2 linked regions of the Luteolibacter sp. Y139 genome follow. The protein of the gene in region 1 interacts with the protein of each later gene in a pairwise test. Links are inferred from orthologs where the notes say so. Each region holds a gene or a part of one and is shown in the gene's direction. Other genes may lie near its edges. The genes, in order: rpe and eno.

Region 1 (3,267 bases):
GGCACGGGATTCGGGTGCACACCGGCGGCGACGAGGCCGGCGATGTGGGCCATATCGACGAAGAGATAGGCACCGACCTCGCGGGCGATCTGGGCCATGCGCTCGAAGTCGATGATGCGCGAGTAGGCGCTGGCACCGACGGTGATGAGGGCGGGCTTCACTTCACGGGCGAGCTCGGCGAGGTGATCGTAGTCGATGCGCTCGTCGTCCTTGCTCACGCCGTAGTGGGTGACGTCGTAGAACTTGCCGGAGAAGTTCGCCTTGTGGCCGTGGGTGAGGTGGCCGCCGTGCGAGAGGTCCATGGTGAGGATCTTGTCGCCGGGCTTCAGCACGGAGAAATAGACGGCGGTATTCGCCTGCGAGCCGGAGTGAGCCTGCACGTTGACGTGCTCGGCACCGAAGATCTGCTTGGCGCGGTCGATGGCGAGTTGCTCGACGACATCGACGTTTTCGCAGCCGCCATACCAGCGCTTGCCGGGGTAACCTTCGGCATACTTGTTGGTGAGCACGGAGCCTTGGGCTTCCATGACGGCGGGCGAGGCGAAGTTTTCCGAAGCGATCAGCTCGATGTTATTCCGCTGACGCTTTTCCTCGGCGACGATGGCGGCGTAGAGATCGGGATCGGTCTCGGCGATGCGGGAGCCGGAGGACTTGCAGACGCGGCGCTCGTGGCGGCCACCTTCGAAGGGGGTGGCGAGGAAGGCATCGATCATCGCCGTGGCGGTCGCGGTGTCGACCGTCTTGCCGCCGAGGCAGAGGACGTTGGCGTCGTTGTGTTGGCGGGTGGTGGTGGCTTCCTCAACGGTGCGGACATTGGCAGCGCGGACGTGGCGGTGGCGATTGGCGGCGATGGAGACGCCGACGCCGGAGGTGCAGCAGAGCACGCCGAAATCCTGGGTGCCGTCCGAAACCGAGCGGCCGACGAGATTGGCAAAGTCCGCGTAATCGACCGACTCATGACCCTGTGTGCCGAAGTCGGTGACCTCATGGCCGGCGGCCTTGAGGTGGGCGACGAGGGCATCCTTGAGGTCAACTCCGCCGTGATCGGCGCCGAGGGCAATACGCAGGGACTTCTGGCTCATAGGGAATGGCTTGGGGCGGGAGGGAAATGGACCGTGGGGGCGGGAAATGCAACCCCCGAGACGACCAGAATCCCGCCCGTGACCGGATGATGTGCCGGATGACGCGGAAAGGGTCAAAGGAGGGTCCGGGGAATGGCGGGAATTCCGGCTTTCGGGTGTCGCGTCTGCCGTTCTTGGCGCTTGGCACTGCGGCCGGGCGGCTGCACCTTCCGGCCGTGATTCCGCCGACCTGCCGCGACCGCGTCATTTCTCCCTCCCTGCTCGCTTCCGACTTTTCCCGCATCCGCGAGGAAGTGACCCGCGCCATCCATGCCGGGGCCGATTGGATCCATCTGGACGTGATGGACGGCCACTTCGTGGACAATATTTCCTTCGGTCCGGCGGTGGTGCAGGCGGTCCATGAAACGAACGACATTTACCTGGATGTGCACCTGATGGTCTCGCGGCCGGATCATTTCCTGCCGCGGTTCGTGGCGGCGGGGTCCGACCTGATCACCGTGCACGTGGAGGCAGATCACGATGTGGCGGCGACGCTGCGGGCGATCCGCCACGCCGGTTGCAAGGCGGGGCTGGCGCTGAATCCGGCGACTCCTTTCGAGGCGGTGGTGCCGTATCTGGACCAGATCGACCTGCTGCTGTGCATGACGGTGGTGCCGGGTTTCGGCGGTCAGTCCTTCATGGCGGAAGTGCTGCCGAAGATCGAAATGGCGGCGAAATGGCGGGAGGAGCATGGTCTTAGCTACCACATCGAGGTGGACGGCGGGATTGACGCGCTGACCGCGGCCCGTTGCGCGAAAGCCGGGGCGAATGTGATGGTGGCCGGCTCGTCGACCTTCCGCGCGCCGGACATGGCGCTGGCGGTGAAGGAGATCCGCGAAGCCTGAAACCGACGAATTTTGCGGGCGGCGGCGCTTTTATCGTGTCCATTAGTCCCATGAAACCCGTTGTCGCCACTGCCATCGCCCTGCTGAGCTTCGCTGCCGGCTGGGTGCTCAAGCCTGCTCCGGACGCAGCTCTTGCGAGCGGATCGACCGCCGCGGGAGGCGGCGGAAAGTTCTCCGGCAAAGGTGGGGAGAGTGACGGTGGCGCCGCTGCTGACGGGAAATACAAGGATCGCGGCCTGGTGCTCCCGAAACGCGGGGGGAGCAAGGCGACGGTGGAGGTGGACGTTCCCTCGGCCCAGCAACGATTCGAGGACACCTTCGGCAATGCCGCGGAACGGGCGGAGACGGCGCGGCTATCGCGGCTGTCCGAAGCGCTCGGCCTGAGTGTCGATCAGAAGGAGACCCTGCGGGTGCTCTTAGCGAACCGGCGTGATGGCTTCCGTGAGCTGGCGGGCAGCAACAATGATCCGGCCGCGGCGATCCGGCAGGCCAGTATTTCCGAGAAGAACTTCATGGAAGACATGAAGAAGGTGCTGGATCCCGAGCAGGTGACTGCCCTGGAGAATTTCAAGCAACGCGAGAAGGACAACGACATCGAGGCCAAGGCCCAGCGCGATGTGGCCGACCTGATCGGGCAGGTGGATCTTTCCGAAGAGCAGCGCGACCAGGCGCTGGAGGTGATGCGCAAGCTGAGCGAGACCTCGGCAGCCAAGCGGCCCGAAGGGTGGGGGCTGATGAACGAGGGCTTCGGACTGCTGGGTGGCAGCCAGGGATCGGTGCTCGAAGACCTCGGCGACGTGATGGACGACCCCGCGATCATGAAGGATCCGCAAGCGATCCAGCGCCGTCTGGTGGAGGCACAACGGACGACTGCGGAAGCCCGGATTTCCTCACTGAAATCCATCCTCACTCCCGGCCAGCTGAGTCAATACCGCGCCACGCTGGACGCTCGCTCGGCGATGATGGAGAGCTTCACCCCGCCGCCGCTCAGCAAGGACCGTTGACCCCATGCCACGCGTCAATGGCGAGCCGGTCGATCCCGCGCTGATCGAGGACACTTTCATCCGTCTCAAGGCTGAGGCGGAATTGGCGAGCGAGGTTTCGTGCTGCGAGCGGGATGACGAGTTCCGCGAGCGGGCCGAAGAGGAAGTGATCGATGGGATCTTGCTCGCGCAAGAGGCGGAGCGCCGGGTGCCGGAGCCGTCTGCGGATGAGGCGCGGGCGGCCTTCGAGGATACGCTGCGTGAATGGCGTCGCCATGGGGCGTCGTGGGATTTGCTGGATGCCCAGCGCGAGTCACT
Region 2 (3,195 bases), on another replicon or contig:
AGATCGGCGAAACCGTGGAAGTCCGCGACGAGAACGAGGTCACGCACTCCTACACCATCCAGTCGATCGCCGCGGTGAATCCCTGAAGTTCGAAATGTGCCGAAGTCTCCTCATCTCTGTTCTCGCTGGCGCGATCTCCCTTTCGGGAGCATTCGCTGAAAGCGATGCCGAGAAGGGGATTTCGGAGGCCGAATCCCGGTTCTACGAAGCGAAGTCAAAGATCGATTCGGACTACAGGCGGGATTTTGCCGAGGCCCTTTCGAAAGGAGAGACGATCGAAGTTTACCTTCTGGACTTCGAGACGGAACGCACTCCATCTGATTTTCTCTATTGGGACACCCGATTGGAAGAAGATGAGTTCCCGATCATTCCTTACGGCGCCAAATCGAAGATTCTAAAACGCGCGATTCTCACGGACGACCAGAAGCGAGACTTCCTTCCGAAGCTTCAGAAGGTGATCGGAGTCCAAGGCGATGTCGGAGGTGGCGCCTTCTGCCACATGCCCATTCACGGAGTGAGAATCACCGCCGGTGAGAAGATCATCTTCCAATCGAGCTTCTGTTGGAAGTGCGGGAACTTCGCATTCACTTACCCTGATCGTCCCGCATGGATCGAGATCCACGGAAGCGAGATCGCCGAAGCTTTCAACAAGCTCATGCCGATTCCTCAGTCCGAGATCGATCGCTTTGAATCGAAGTACGGCAAGAAGTCTCCGGATGCTGCCAAAAAGGCTGATCAAAGCGGCGAGAAGCCGGATCGAGCTGAATAGCCTTCAAGCGGCAAGACGTGCCGAAGCCGCAACCCGCATTTAGTTTCCAGCTCCACCTCCTCCCTCAACAATTCTCCAATTCTACTACCATGGAACACACCACCATCGTTGAAATCCGCGGCCGAGAGGTCATCGACTCCCGCGGTAATCCTACCGTCGAAGCCGACGTCATCCTCGAATGCGGCGTCGTCGGCCGCGCCGCTGTGCCCAGCGGTGCCTCGACCGGCGAGCACGAAGCCTGCGAACTCCGCGACGGCGACAAGTCCCGCTACCTCGGCAAGGGCGTGCTGAACGCCGTTGAGAACCTGAATGGCAAGCTGGCTCCCGCGCTCTGCGGCATGCTCGCCACCGACCAGGCCGCGATCGACGCCGCCATGATCGCGATCGACGGCACCAAGAACAAGTCGTCCATCGGCGCCAATGCCATCCTCGCCGTCTCGATGGCTGTGGCCAAGGCCGCTGCCCAGGCGACCGGCCTGCCGCTCTACAAGTACCTCGGCGGCCCGAACGCCAAGGTGCTGCCCGTGCCGATGATGAACATTATCAACGGCGGTGCTCACTCCGACGCCCCGATCGATTTCCAAGAGTTCATGATCATGCCGATCGGCGCTCCGACCTTCCGCGAAGGCCTGCGCTACGGTGCTGAAATCTTCCACGCGCTGAAGAAGGTGCTGCACGACCGCGGCCTTTCCACCGCCGTGGGTGACGAAGGTGGCTTCGCCCCGAACCTCGCTTCCGCTGACGACGCTCTCAGCGTCATCGCTCAAGCCGTTGAGAAGGCTGGCTACAAGCTCGGCGAGGACATCGCCATCGCGCTCGACGTCGCTTCTTCCGAGTTCTGGGATGCCAAGCAGAACGCCTACGTCTTCAAGAAGTCCGACAAGTCGGTGAAGAGCGCTGAAGAGCTCGTTGCCTACTACGCCGGCCTGCAGGCCAACTACCCGATCATCTCGATCGAAGACGGCTGCGCCGAAAACGACTGGGCTGGCTGGAAGATCCTCACCGACAAGCTCGGTGCGACCACCCAGCTCGTGGGCGACGACCTGTTCGTCACCAACGTCGAGTTCCTCTCGAAGGGCATCGCCACCAAGACCGCCAACTCGATCCTCGTGAAGGTGAACCAGATCGGTTCGCTTACCGAGACCTTCGACGCCGTCGAAATGGCCCAGGAAAACGCCTACACCGCCGTGCTTTCGCACCGCTCGGGCGAGACCGAGGACAACACGATCGCCGACATCGCCGTCGCGACCAATTGCGGCCAGATCAAGACCGGCTCGATGAGCCGCTCGGACCGTATCGCGAAGTACAACCAGCTCCTCCGCATCGAGGAAGAGCTGGGCAACGACGCGGTCTACGGCGTCGGCAAGATCAAGGTCCTGCGCTAATCCGCATACTGCCTTTTCCAAAAGCCTCCCGGGAGACCGGGAGGCTTTTTTGTTGGCGGGTATTGCCGCCGGGCCCGTCGCTTGGCATGAAGCGGCCGTGCGCATCATCGCGGGAAAAGCAGGACGACTGGCCATCAAGGTGCCGAAGGCGGTGACTCGGCCGACCACCGACTTCGTGCGGCAGGCGGTGTTTTCGATCCTCGGCCCGCGGGTCGAGGAGGCGGCGGTGCTGGATCTCTTTGCCGGTTCCGGGGCGATCGGGCTTGAGGCGCTTAGCCGTGGTGCGGCCTCGTGCGTATTCGTCGACGAGCATCGTCAGGCGGAGATCGTGATCCGTGAGAATCTGGAAAAGGCCAAGCTGGCCGGAGGGCGGGTGGTCAAAGCGGATGTGCACGCCTGGGTGGCCCGGGACACCGGCAGCTACGATCTGATTTTCGCCGATCCGCCATATGCGAAGACATCCTTGGACCGGGACCATCTCAAGGACCTGATGGGCAAACCGGCTCTTCTCGGGCGGCTTGCTGATGGCGGGCTGCTGATTGCCGAGTGCTTTTCTTCGACCCGGAGTCCGGAAGCGCCGGGATGGGTGCTAAGCGAGCGCCGTGAATACGGGAATAGCGCCATTCTGCTTTACGCCGCGGAATAGGAGCTGGGCGGGTGGCAGAGAGGCGAGAGGGGAATTCCCGTAATTCCCCTATATAGGCATTCGGGAATAGTGGAGTGCTCTTGCCGGTTCAAACATGGGTCACTAGCCTCCGCGCGATGCTGTTTCCGCTGGTTCTGGCGATCTATCGCCTGCTGCTACCCGTCTACCTGTTCGTGGCGATGCCGGGGTGGCTGGTGCGGATGGGGCAGCGGGGTGGCTTTGGCAGCGGACTGCGGGAGCGTTTTTCGATCTATCGGCCGCCTCTGGAAGATGAGCCGTGCGGGCAGGTCCACCTGCACTCAGTGAGCGTGGGGGAGACGATGATCGCGGTGAAGCTGCTGCGGGCGTGGCAGGCGCGGGAGCCCGGCAAGCGTTTCGTGCTCGCGGTGGGGACG

Evidence for each region.
Region 2: the proteins of rpe (region 1) and eno interact in binary tests that used the Escherichia coli proteins (3 or more experiments, as listed by UniProt). The link is inferred for Luteolibacter sp. Y139 from one-to-one orthologs.

The regions. Positions count from the first base shown.
Region 1 is NZ_JBBUKT010000001.1:617,489-620,755, reverse strand. Bases 181-3,131 are described here. They hold rpe (ribulose-phosphate 3-epimerase), read left to right. Parts: upstream 181-1,297; coding sequence 1,298-1,966; downstream 1,967-3,131. Other genes in these bases: WKV53_RS02670 (peptidylprolyl isomerase), read left to right, coding at 2,975-3,131; WKV53_RS02675 (hypothetical protein), read left to right, coding at 2,017-2,970; rpiB (ribose 5-phosphate isomerase B), read right to left, coding at 181-1,082. Outside these bases: more of rpiB, read right to left, coding at 1-180; more of WKV53_RS02670, read left to right, coding at 3,132-3,267. UniProt on the Escherichia coli protein: Catalyzes the reversible epimerization of D-ribulose 5-phosphate to D-xylulose 5-phosphate.
Region 2 is NZ_JBBUKT010000002.1:413,639-416,833, forward strand. Bases 128-3,006 are described here. They hold eno (phosphopyruvate hydratase), read left to right. Parts: upstream 128-858; coding sequence 859-2,154; downstream 2,155-3,006. Other genes in these bases: WKV53_RS06630 (hypothetical protein), read left to right, coding at 128-769; rsmD (16S rRNA (guanine(966)-N(2))-methyltransferase RsmD), read left to right, coding at 2,252-2,800; WKV53_RS06645 (3-deoxy-D-manno-octulosonic acid transferase), read left to right, coding at 2,917-3,006. Also shown: WKV53_RS06625 (GreA/GreB family elongation factor), read left to right, coding at 1-86; more of WKV53_RS06630, read left to right, coding at 95-127; more of WKV53_RS06645, read left to right, coding at 3,007-3,195. UniProt on the Escherichia coli protein: Catalyzes the reversible conversion of 2-phosphoglycerate (2-PG) into phosphoenolpyruvate (PEP). It is essential for the degradation of carbohydrates via glycolysis.